DNA from 2 places in the Exiguobacterium sp. SH1S1 genome. Region 1 is predicted to be linked to the other one. Evidence: predicted binding sites of a transcription regulator. Region 1 holds the regulator's gene; the other holds the start of a gene.
The links. Region 1 encodes LexA, which represses DNA repair genes until DNA is damaged. Its sites were predicted from a motif close to CGAACATATGTTCG; they were not measured.

Region 1 (5,561 bases):
GCATCGAACCGTGTCCCGCTGAAAGGACGAACCGATCGCGGTTGAACCAGTTCGGGTTTTTCGGGTTGTGACGCATTTTGTCTGTCCAAAGCGTGAACGCCATCGGGGCCGCACCCATCGGCATACCTGGGTGACCTGAGTTCGCTTGTTGGACAGCATCAATCGAGAGCGTCCGAATCGAGTTAATCGCTAATAATTCTTTAGTAGTTGTTTCCACTAATTTCATCCTCTCTGTTGTTAAGAAAGTTTCTACCCGTCATATTTTAGCACACTCAATCGTGTGTCACAACTAATTAAATAGTATGTCACATTGATTGGAATCGTTTACTTCCATACGTCTGTTTTCGAGGGAATGGTCGAACCTTATCGAGCTTCGTGTATAACAAACATGCACATCCTATACGAAATAGGATGTGCATTCGAGTTCATTCAGAACGGTGTCGGTTCTGTTCGTCTTTTAGTTTTTCTGGTGTCACGTCGTTGCCTTCCGGATCGACGACTTTCATGCCCATCATCTGGGATTTGAACGATTGACGGAACGCTTTTAAATATTGTTGACGCAACGCTTGTTGCTCGTCCATCTCTTGTTGTGACAAGCCGTCTGTCTTTGCCTTGTTGGCGAGGAAGTTAATCCGCTCCAATTGTTCGGGTGCTAACATGAGGTTCGCCCCCTCTCTACTGAATTTGTAGTTCTACTGTACAAAATCAGGGCGCAGGAATCAAGTTTCTGGCACTGCCACATGTTCCAAATAGCGACGGTTCACAGTCGCTTTCGAGACTTCGTAGCCGAATCCGCGGAGCGTGGCCGCGATCTCAGCGAAGGTGAGCCCCCGCTCCCGAAGTTGGACGATCTCCTCGATCGGCACTTCGATCCGGCTCCTCCCACCTTGGTCATGGTGCTGAATATTGCGTTGCGGGTTGAAGCCGTTCGCGACCGCCCGGCGCATGCCGCGCGATATCTTGGCGTTATGAATCTTCCGTTGATACTCCTCGACGACGCTGACAATCTCAAGCACCATCTTCTCGGCGTCGGAGACGACATATTCGTCGGACGACTGCATCGTCAACAGCCGGACGTTATGCTTCATGAGCGTATGCAAGATGGCGATTTTTGCATTCCCTCGGCCAAGGCGACTGTCATCGCTCACGAGCACGGCATCGAGCTTTGACGCCGACACATGCTCTAACAGATCGAGCAGACCCGTCCGATTGACCTCGAAACCGCTCTCTTGTTCGGTGATCACATCGATCACTTCCGCATCGAGACGTTTGGCCATCTGTAACAATTCCGCTTCTTGCCTCATGAGCGAGGTTTCCTGAGTTGACTTGTTCGTCGATACGCGACAATAAATGACGACTCGCATCTCGTCACTCCCTTTCTTTCCAGTCATCCTTTTACGATACACAGGATGAGCGGGTGTTCGCAATCCAAATCGATCATTCAGCGGCGAACCACGTCGTTTTCCGTTCTTCTTTTTCCGCACGTTCCGCTAACAGCTGGGCTTCGAGCGTTTCCGCTTCGTTGAACGCAACTTCTTGTTCGATACTTCTTTCGACCGTCATCACTGTCGGCTCGACAACTTCGCCTTGGCGAAACTCGCCGACTAAGTAAAAGGCGAACATCCCAAGCACTACCATTCCGACCAATATGAATCCGTTGATTGTATCTTTCATTTGAACCGCCTCCAAATATGAGAATATGCGTTCTTAGGAACGTCTGTTCGTTTATCTGTTCTCATCATAAAACAAGAACTTCTGTTCGGTCAAGAAAAAACGAACGAATGTTTGTACGCTCATATGTTCTTGTGTTAAAATAAATCCATAAAGAATAGGATGCGTTCGCAGGTTATTCGACATAAACGAGGTGAAATCCATTGAAAAAAATGTCAGCAAGACAGCAACAGATTCTTGATTTTATAAAAGCTGAAGTTCGGACGAAGGGTTATCCGCCGTCAGTCCGAGAAATTGGTGAAGCCGTCGGTCTCGCATCGAGCTCGACCGTGCACGGTCACTTGGACCGTCTTGAAAAACGTGGATTGATTCGGCGCGATAAGACAAAACCGCGCGCGCTCGAAGTGTTGAGCGAGGACGCCCCGTCAATCGAGGAGCGTGAGACGGTCATGTACGTCCCGGTCATCGGGAAAGTTACGGCCGGAACACCGATCACGGCGATCGAGAACGTGGAAGAACACTTCCCGCTCCCGGCCCATATCGTCGGTTCGGATAACGTGTATATGCTCTCCGTCTCTGGCGATTCGATGATCAACGCCGGAATCCTCGACGGGGACCGCGTACTCGTGAGACAACAGAACACGGCAGACAATGGAGAGATTGTCGTCGCGATGACGGACGAGGGTGAGGCGACCGTCAAACGGATCTACAAAGAGGCGTCGAAAGTCCGACTCCAGCCGGAGAACGATGAACTTGAGGCGATGTATTTCGATAACGTATCCATTTTAGGGAAGGTCATCGGTGTATACCGGACGATCCATTAATGGCTAGCGGCAAGACACATACGCGTACGAACCTCGTGGCAATCGGTGCTTTAGCGATTGCCACGCCTTTTATTGATGTCGATATCCCGACTACCCTTTTCCTCGGTGCGCTTATCGGGACGTTCTGGCTCTCCCCGGACCTCGATTTAAAATCGGATGCATACTATCGGTGGGGACCGCTGCGTGGCTTTTGGCTCCCTTACGTGAAGCTGATGCCGCACCGGTCTCCGCTGTCGCACTTGCCGGTGTTGAGCGATCTCATTCGTGTCATCTACCTTGGCTTCCCGCTCGCGCTCATCCTTACGTTCACTCCGTATGAAGCGGTTGTGAAGACGTGGCTCGACTTGAACGGCATCCCGTTCTTCCTCGGTCTCGTGTTCGCGACGACGCTCCATACGGCACTCGACTATGCGTCCACATTTTTCAAACGTGCGTTCTAATCGCAAAACAAGCGACCACTCAATTTCGAGTGGTCGCTTGTTTTGACTAAAAAAACGCCCGATCCAAGAAACTGGATCGAGCGTTTTTTCAAGTTCATTTGACTTAGTAGAGCGTCATGTACTGATCGCGTTCCCACTCTGTTACTTGCGTGCGGAACATGTCCCACTCGATCTCTTTCAACTCGAGGAAGTGTTCGCCGATATGGTCACCGAGCGAATCCATGACGATTTTGTCGGCGCGGAGTACTTCGAGCGCGTCGAAGAGTGTCGCCGGAAGATCGTCGATCCCGTTCGCAACACGCTCTGGCTTGTCCATCACGTAGATGTTGCTGTCGATCGGTTTCGGTGCTTTCAAATCTTTCTCGATGCCGTCAAGACCAGAAGCCAAGAGGGCCGAGAGCGCGAGGTACGGGTTCGCCGCCGGGTCGACCGAACGTACTTCGATACGTGTCGAGAGGCCGCGGGCAGCCGGTACACGAACGAGCGGTGAACGGTTACGAGCGCTCCATGCGACGTAGCATGGTGCTTCGTATCCAGGCACGAGACGCTTGTACGAGTTGACCGTTGGGTTACAGATCGCCGTGAACGCACGTGCGTGCTCAAGGATACCAGCTGTGAAGGCGCGTGCCGTATCCGAGAGCTCCATGTCACCGTTCGGGTCGTAGAACACGTTCGTGTCGCCTTTAAAGAGTGACATGTTCGCATGCATCCCTGAACCGTTGACACCATAGAGTGGTTTCGGCATGAACGTCGCGTGAAGGCCATACTTCGCCGCGATCGTCTTGACGACGAGTTTGAACGTTTGGATGTTGTCGGCAGTCGTTACCGCATCCGCGTATTTGAAGTCGATTTCATGCTGTCCTGGTGCGACTTCGTGGTGTGACGCTTCGATCTCGAAGCCCATGTTTTCGAGCTCGATAACGATTTCTTTACGGCAGTTCTCGCCTGAATCGACCGGTGCCAAGTCGAAGTAACCGCCTTGGTCGTTCAATTCGAGTGTCGGCTGTCCGTTCAAGTCTTTCTTGAAGAGGAAGAATTCTGGCTCTGGTCCGACGTTGAACGCTGTGAAGCCGAGCTTTTGCATGTGCTCGAGGTTGCGTTTCAAAATGCCGCGCGGGTCACCGCTGAACGGTGTGCCGTCCGGATTATAAATATCACAAATTAAGCGAGCGACTTTACCGCTGCCGTCTGTCCATGGGAAGACAACCCACGTGTTAAGGTCTGGATAGAGGTACATGTCTGATTCCTCGATGCGTACGAACCCTTCGATTGAAGAGCCATCGAACATCATCTTGTTATCAAGTGCTTTGTCCAATTGGCTGATTGGCACCTCGACGTTTTTAATCGTACCGAGGATATCCGTGAATTGAAGACGAATAAAGCGTACGTCCTCTTCTTGTGCGATCCGTTTGATGTCTTCTTTTGTGAACGTTTTTCTGGCCATGGTAAAAGTCCCCTCTCACATTGTGTAATGGTTTGTGTACTGGCGTCATCGATAAAAACGTGACAACTCTCCTTGGATGAGCGACGTTTTATTGAAACGACCAGCTTCTTGAAGCTGCGTTTTCAATAATTGATGTAACTCTTTCTCGGAAATCTTTGGCGGTTCGCTTGGCGGGGCCGTAGAAGCAGATTGTTCTGTCTCTTTGGCACCGTCGTTGTCGAGCATATGGCGAATCGCCGCCAAGTTGAAGCCTTGGTCAATGAAATCTTTGATTGCGAGTAAACGTTCGACATCATTAAAGGAATAAAGTCGTCGTTTCGATTCCGTCCGACTAGGCGAAACCAGACCCTGTTCTTCGTAATATCGAATCTGCCTGCCTGTCAGTTGCGTCAGATCTTGGACGATCCCAATCGGAAACAACGGGTTGGAGCGACGAAATTGATCGGCCATCCCTTACCCCTCCTTTTCTGTCTCACAATGTGAGAATAATACATGACAACTTTCCTGTCAATAGATGTTAAGAAAGTTAACATGACATTTCGGTTACAACGTTTGAGTTGAATTTTCACGGTCAAATGTGACGAGCCCTTTCGTCCGCAATTGGCTCAAGGCGAGCATTAACGCGACTTTAACGTGCGCATAGGTCAAGCCGCCTTGGACGTATGCCGTGTACGGTGCCCGGAGCGGTCCGTCCGCTGATAGTTCGATCGACGAACCTTGGATGAACGTCCCGGCTGCCATGATGACGTCATCCTCATATCCTGGCATATAGGCCGGTACCGGCAGTGCGTGGGCGTTGACCGGGGACGCCATCTGAATGCTCTGACAGAACGCGATCATCTTGTCGCGGTCGCGGAACGTGACCGATTGAATCAAATCGGTCCGCCGTGACGTATAATGCGGATCGGTTTCAAAACCGAGCAGGCCGAGCAGGCTCGCCGTCAAATGGGCCCCTTTCAACGCTTGGGCGACCGTGTGCGGCGCCATATAAAAGCCTTGATACATCTCCTGCAGCGAATAGAGCGACGGACCGGCCTCGCTGCCGATGCCTGGCGTCGTCATCCGGAACGAGCATCGTTCGATCAATGCTTTCGTCCCGGCGATATAGCCACCCGTCTTCGCCAAGCCACCGCCCGGGTTTTTAATGAGCGAACCGGCCATGAGGTCGGCCCCGACATGTGT
Region 2 (5,561 bases), 450 kb from region 1:
GGCTTGTCCATCTGTCCGAGGAACTGACGGGCGTATGCCGACAGGCTCTCGACGTAACGGCGCTGCCCTTCGGCGTAAATCGTATCGAATGCGAGCGATGACTTCCCTGATCCCGACAGACCCGTCAAGACGACGAGCTGGTCACGAGGGATATCGATATCAATGTTTTTCAAGTTGTTGACGCGCGCCCCTTTGATGACGATCGCATTTTTCTTTTCAGCCATTTAATTCCCTACCTTCAACTCCAAGATTAAGTCACGCAATTCGGCCGCCCGCTCGAACTGAAGATCGCGGGCCGCTTGTTTCATTTCTTCTTCTAGTTTGCCGATTGCCGCCTCGCGCTCGTCTTGATTCATCGAGCTGAGCGACTCGAGCACTTCTTCTTCGGCAGCGACGGTCGCGCGGATGACGCCGCGCACTTCTTTGCGGATCGTCTGCGGCGTGACGCCGTGCTCTTCATTGTATTCTTGTTGGATCGTCCGACGGCGGTCGGTCTCCCCGATCGCCCGCGTCATCGAATCGGTCATCTTGTCCGCGAACAGGATGACGTGGCCGTTCGAGTTACGGGCCGCCCGTCCGATCGTCTGGATGAGTGACCGGTCAGAACGAAGGAACCCTTCCTTGTCGGCGTCGAGGATCGTGACGAGACTCACTTCCGGGATATCGAGCCCTTCCCGCAGCAAGTTGATCCCGACGAGGACGTCGTATTTGCCGAGCCGCAGGTCACGGATGATCTCGATCCGTTCGAGCGTCTTGATCTCGGAGTGCATATAGTTGACCTTGATGCCCGCTTCACGGAGATAGTCCGACAAGTCTTCGGCCATCTTCTTCGTGAGCGTCGTCACGAGGACGCGTTCGTCCTGTTTGATGCGGTCGCGGATCTGGTCCATCAAGTAGTCGATCTGTCCTTTGATCGGGTGGATCTCGATTGTCGGGTCGAGTAGACCCGTCGGCCGGATGATCTGCTCGATCATGTTTGGTGTATGCTCGAGCTCGTACGGGCCCGGTGTCGCCGAGATGAAGATCGCCTGATTCAACTTCTTCTCGAACTCCTCGAACTTGAGTGGACGGTTGTCCTTGGCCGATGGTAGACGGAAACCGTGGTCGACGAGCATTTGTTTGCGCGCCTGGTCGCCGTTGAACATCCCGCGGACTTGCGGCAGCGTCACGTGTGACTCGTCGGCGATGAGCAAGAAGTCTTTCGGGAAGTAGTCGATGAGCGTGTACGGCGTCGCCCCTTCTTCCGTCAAGTTCAGATGGCGTGAATAGTTCTCGATGCCTGAACAGTAGCCCATCTCGCGCATCATCTCGAGGTCGTAGTTCGTCCGCTGCTCGAGACGTTGCGCTTCGAGCAGTTTGCCTTCTTCGCGGAATTTCTCGAGCTGTTGCTCGAGCTCGGCCTCGATGTTGACGATTGCCTTTTGCAGCTTCTCGTCGCGGGTGACGAAGTGGGATGCCGGGAAGATCGAGACGTGTTCACGGTCGGCGATGATCTCGCCGGTGAGCGGGTTCATCTCGCGGATACGGTCGATCTCGTCACCGAAGAATTCGACGCGCAAGCACTGCTCGTCGCGTGACGCCGGGAAGATCTCGACGACGTCGCCGCGGACACGGAAGCGCCCGCGTTGGAAATCGATGTCGTTCCGTTCATATTGGATGTCGATCAATTTGCGGAGCATCTGGTCGCGCCCCATCTCTTTGCCGACGCGGAGACTCAAGACGAGACTGTTGTATTCTTCCGGGTTACCGAGACCGTATATACACGATACAGATGCGACGATGATGACATCATCCCGCTCGAACAAGGACGACGTCGCCGAGTGGCGGAGCTTGTCGATCTCGTCGTTGATCGAGGCATCTTTCTCGATGAACGTGTCGGTCGACGGCACGTACGCCTCCGGTTGATAGTAGTCATAATAGCTGACGAAATATTCGACGGCGTTGTTCGGGAAAAACTCTTTGAACTCGGAATAGAGCTGGCCGGCGAGCGTCTTGTTGTGGGCTAAGACGAGCGTCGGTTTCTTCACTTCCTGGATGACGTTCGACACGGTGAACGTCTTCCCGGTGCCGGTCGCACCGAGCAGCGTCTGATAACGGTCGCCACGGTTGACGCCTTCGATGAGCTGGCGGATCGCCTCCGGCTGGTCGCCGGCCGGACTATATTCCGAATGTAATTCGAACGGAAGCTTGATCTTGTCCATATATATTCCTCGCTTTCTATCCCTTGCATATTGACTTGATTATAGCACATACACGAACAAATATTCGCTTCTGAGACGCTTCCCAAACCGCTCTCCGATTCGCTATAGTGAGGAGGAATCTAAACAGAAATGGGTGGGTCGTCATGTGGTCACTTCTCTTTATCCCGCTCGGCGCGGTCGTCGGCGCCTTGTCCGGTTTCTTCGGTATCGGGGGCGGTGTCATCATCGTCCCGGTGCTCTTGTTCAACGGATACTCGGCGGCCGAGGCGGTCGCGACGTCACTTTTGTTCGTCGTCGGCACGAGCCTGTCCGGAGCGAAGAAGCACTCGTCGCTCGGAAACGTGTCATGGTCGAACGGTCTCACGGTCGGTCTGGCCGGTGCCGTCACCGCGCAGCTGTCGAGCCGGGTCGTGCTGTCGATCTCCGGGACGTATGACTGGTTGCTGAATGTTTTCTATTTGCTTATCCTCTCTTATTTTGCCGTTACGCTTCTAAAGAAAACATCAAAGCCACCGAAACGCAAAAAATCTGGATTCGCCGCAAGTTTCTTCATCGGTGCGATCGCCGGGCTCTTGTCGGCGCTCCTCGGCATCGGCGGCGGTTTCATCATCGTCCCGTTGCTCGTGAGTTGGCTCGGTTTTTCGACGCACCGTGCCGTCGGGACGAGCCTTGCCGCCGTCCTGTTCATCTCGCTCGGCGGACTCATCGGTTACTTGCCTTCGTTGTCGCTTGATTATGTCGCGCCGCTCGCCTTGGTGACAGGTGCTTTCATCGGTGCCCCATTCGGCGCAGCGCTCACGAATCGTTATCGGGACCATGAGATTTCAAGACGACTCGCTTGGCTCTACTTGACTGTCATCGCCTCGATTGTGCTCGACCTCGGGGCGACATGGTGGACACCGTTGTCTTTCGTGAGCTTAGGGGTTCTCTTCATCTTTCTCGTCGGGATCACCCTTGATTTTTCCAAACATTTTACCAGTCCGAACCACTTTCCTCATTAAAAAGTGGTTTTTTTCAATATCTTGGTTTTAAAGCGCTTTCAAACGGGGGATATAGAAAAGTGGTAAGCCAAATCCAATATGGAAGGAAGGGAGTATCACATGTCAGCATTTGTCAGCGAAATTATCGGTACAATGCTACTCATCTTGCTCGGTAACGGTGTCGTCGCCGGCGTCGTCCTCCGCCACTCGAAAGCCGAGAACGGCGGCTGGATCGTCATCACGTTCGGTTGGGGTCTCGCCGTTATGGTCGGGGTGTACGCCGCAGGTATTTACGGAGGCGCGCACATCAACCCGGCCGTCACAATCGGCCTCGCCACGAGCGGGGCATTCCCATGGGAAGATGTGCCACTGTACATCCTTGCCCAGTTCATCGGGGCGTTCATCGGGGCCGTACTCGTCTACGTACACTACAAACCGCACTATGACGCGACCGACGACCCGGGTGCGAAGCTCGCGACGTTCTCGACCGCTCCTGGTATTCGGAACACTCCGTTCAACTTGATCTCGGAGATCATCGGAACATTCGTCCTCGTCTTCGCTTTACTATCGTTCGGGGCCAACACGTTCACAGATGGATTAAACCCGCTCATCGTCGGTTTCTTGATCGTCTCGATCGGTCTCTCGCTCGGTGGAACGACCGGTTATGCGATCAACCCGGCCCGTGACCTTGGACCGCGGATCGCGCATGCGATACTCCCAATCAAAGGCAAAGGGACGTCCGACTGGGGCTATTCATGGATTCCAGTCGTCGGACCGATCATCGGCGCTGTCATCGCCGCGTTGCTCTATGGTATCCTCGTCCCATAATCACCCTAACTTCTAAGGAGGCACATTCATATGGACAAAGAAAAACGGTATATTTTAGCAATCGACCAAGGTACGACCAGTTCACGGGTCATCATCTTCGACCACGACGGCAAGATCGTCACGACCGCTCAGCGCGAGTTCAAGCAGTACTTCCCGAAACCAGGCTGGGTCGAGCATAACGCCAACGAGATCTGGGGTTCGGTCCTCGCCGTCATGGCCGAGGCGTTCGGTTCGGCCGACATCGACCCGAAAGAGATCGCGGCCATCGGCATCACGAACCAACGGGAGACGACGGTCGTCTGGGAGAAGTCGACCGGCAGACCTGTCTACAACGCCGTCGTCTGGCAATCGCGTCAGACTGCCGGCATCTGTGACGAATTGAATGCGGCCGGTCACGCCGACTTGTTCCGCGACAAGACCGGATTATTGATCGACGCTTACTTCTCGGGGACGAAAGTGAAATGGATCCTCGACAACGTCGAAGGCGCCCGTGAGAAAGCGGAAGCCGGGGAATTGTTGTTCGGAACGATCGACACGTGGCTCATCTGGAAACTCTCGGGCGGTCTCGCGCACGTCACCGACTACTCGAACGCGTCACGGACGCTCATGTACAACATCTACGAGCAGAAGTGGGACGATGAGTTGCTCGACATCCTCACCGTACCAAAGTCGATGCTGCCTGAAGTCAAGCCATCGAGTGAAGTATACGCTCACACGATTCCGTACCACTTCTTCGGATTCGAAGTCCCGATTGCCGGCGCGGCCGGTGACCAACAAGCCGCCTTGTTCGGCCAAGCCTGCTTCGAGTCAGGCGAAGGGAAGAACACATACGGAACGGGTTGCTTCATGCTTATGAACACAGGAGAAGAAGCCGTCAAGTCGGACCACGGTCTGTTGACGACGATCGCCTGGGGCTACAACGGCAAAGTCGAGTACGCGCTCGAAGGATCGATCTTTGTCGCTGGATCAGCCATCCAGTGGCTCCGTGACGGACTGCGTATGCTCAAGTCGGCGAAAGATACGGAACAGTATGCGAACCGTGTCGACACGACCGACGGAGTCTACGTCGTCCCGGCCTTCGTCGGACTCGGTGCCCCGTATTGGGACTCGGACGTCCGCGGCGCCATCTTCGGGATCACCCGCGGTACGGAAAAAGAACACTTCGTCCGGGCGACGCTCGAGTCACTCGCCTATCAGACACGCGACGTCTTGACGGCGATGGAGCAAGATTCCGGCATCGCATTGAAGACGCTCCGCGTCGACGGTGGTGCAGTCAACAACGACTTCCTCATGCAGTTCCAAGCGGACATCTTGAACGTACCGGTCGAACGTCCGGAAGTGAGTGAGACGACGGCGCTCGGCGCCGCCTATCTCGCCGGACTCGCCGTCGGGTTCTGGAAAGACCAGAACGAGATCAAGCAGCAATGGAAACTCGATCATCAGTTCGAACCGAACATGGACGAAACGCATCGTGAAGCGCTCTACAAAGGCTGGCAACACGCCGTCGAAGCGACGATGGGCTTCAAACCATCAAAACTTGAAGTATAAGCAT

Region 2: uvrB (excinuclease ABC subunit UvrB) is a predicted target of LexA. The motif match lies at 2,255-2,268, and genes of this name have one in related genera.

Annotation. Positions count from the first base shown of each region.
Region 1 covers NZ_SJUZ01000001.1:105,441-111,001, forward strand. The annotation lists gene tkt (transketolase) at 1-226, opposite strand, end outside; gene EVJ23_RS00545 (DUF896 domain-containing protein) at 426-659, opposite strand; gene EVJ23_RS00550 (YneB family resolvase-like protein) at 720-1,364, opposite strand; gene EVJ23_RS00555 (hypothetical protein) at 1,438-1,674, opposite strand; gene lexA (transcriptional repressor LexA) at 1,875-2,495, shown strand; gene EVJ23_RS00565 (metal-binding protein) at 2,495-2,935, shown strand; gene glnA (type I glutamate--ammonia ligase) at 3,039-4,379, opposite strand; gene EVJ23_RS00575 (MerR family transcriptional regulator) at 4,425-4,829, opposite strand; gene EVJ23_RS00580 (methionine gamma-lyase family protein) at 4,923-5,561, opposite strand, start outside.
Region 2 covers NZ_SJUZ01000001.1:557,716-563,276, forward strand. The annotation lists gene uvrA (excinuclease ABC subunit UvrA) at 1-224, opposite strand, end outside; gene uvrB (excinuclease ABC subunit UvrB) at 225-2,201, opposite strand; gene EVJ23_RS02855 (sulfite exporter TauE/SafE family protein) at 2,345-3,202, shown strand; gene EVJ23_RS02860 (MIP/aquaporin family protein) at 3,302-4,009, shown strand; gene glpK (glycerol kinase GlpK) at 4,040-5,557, shown strand.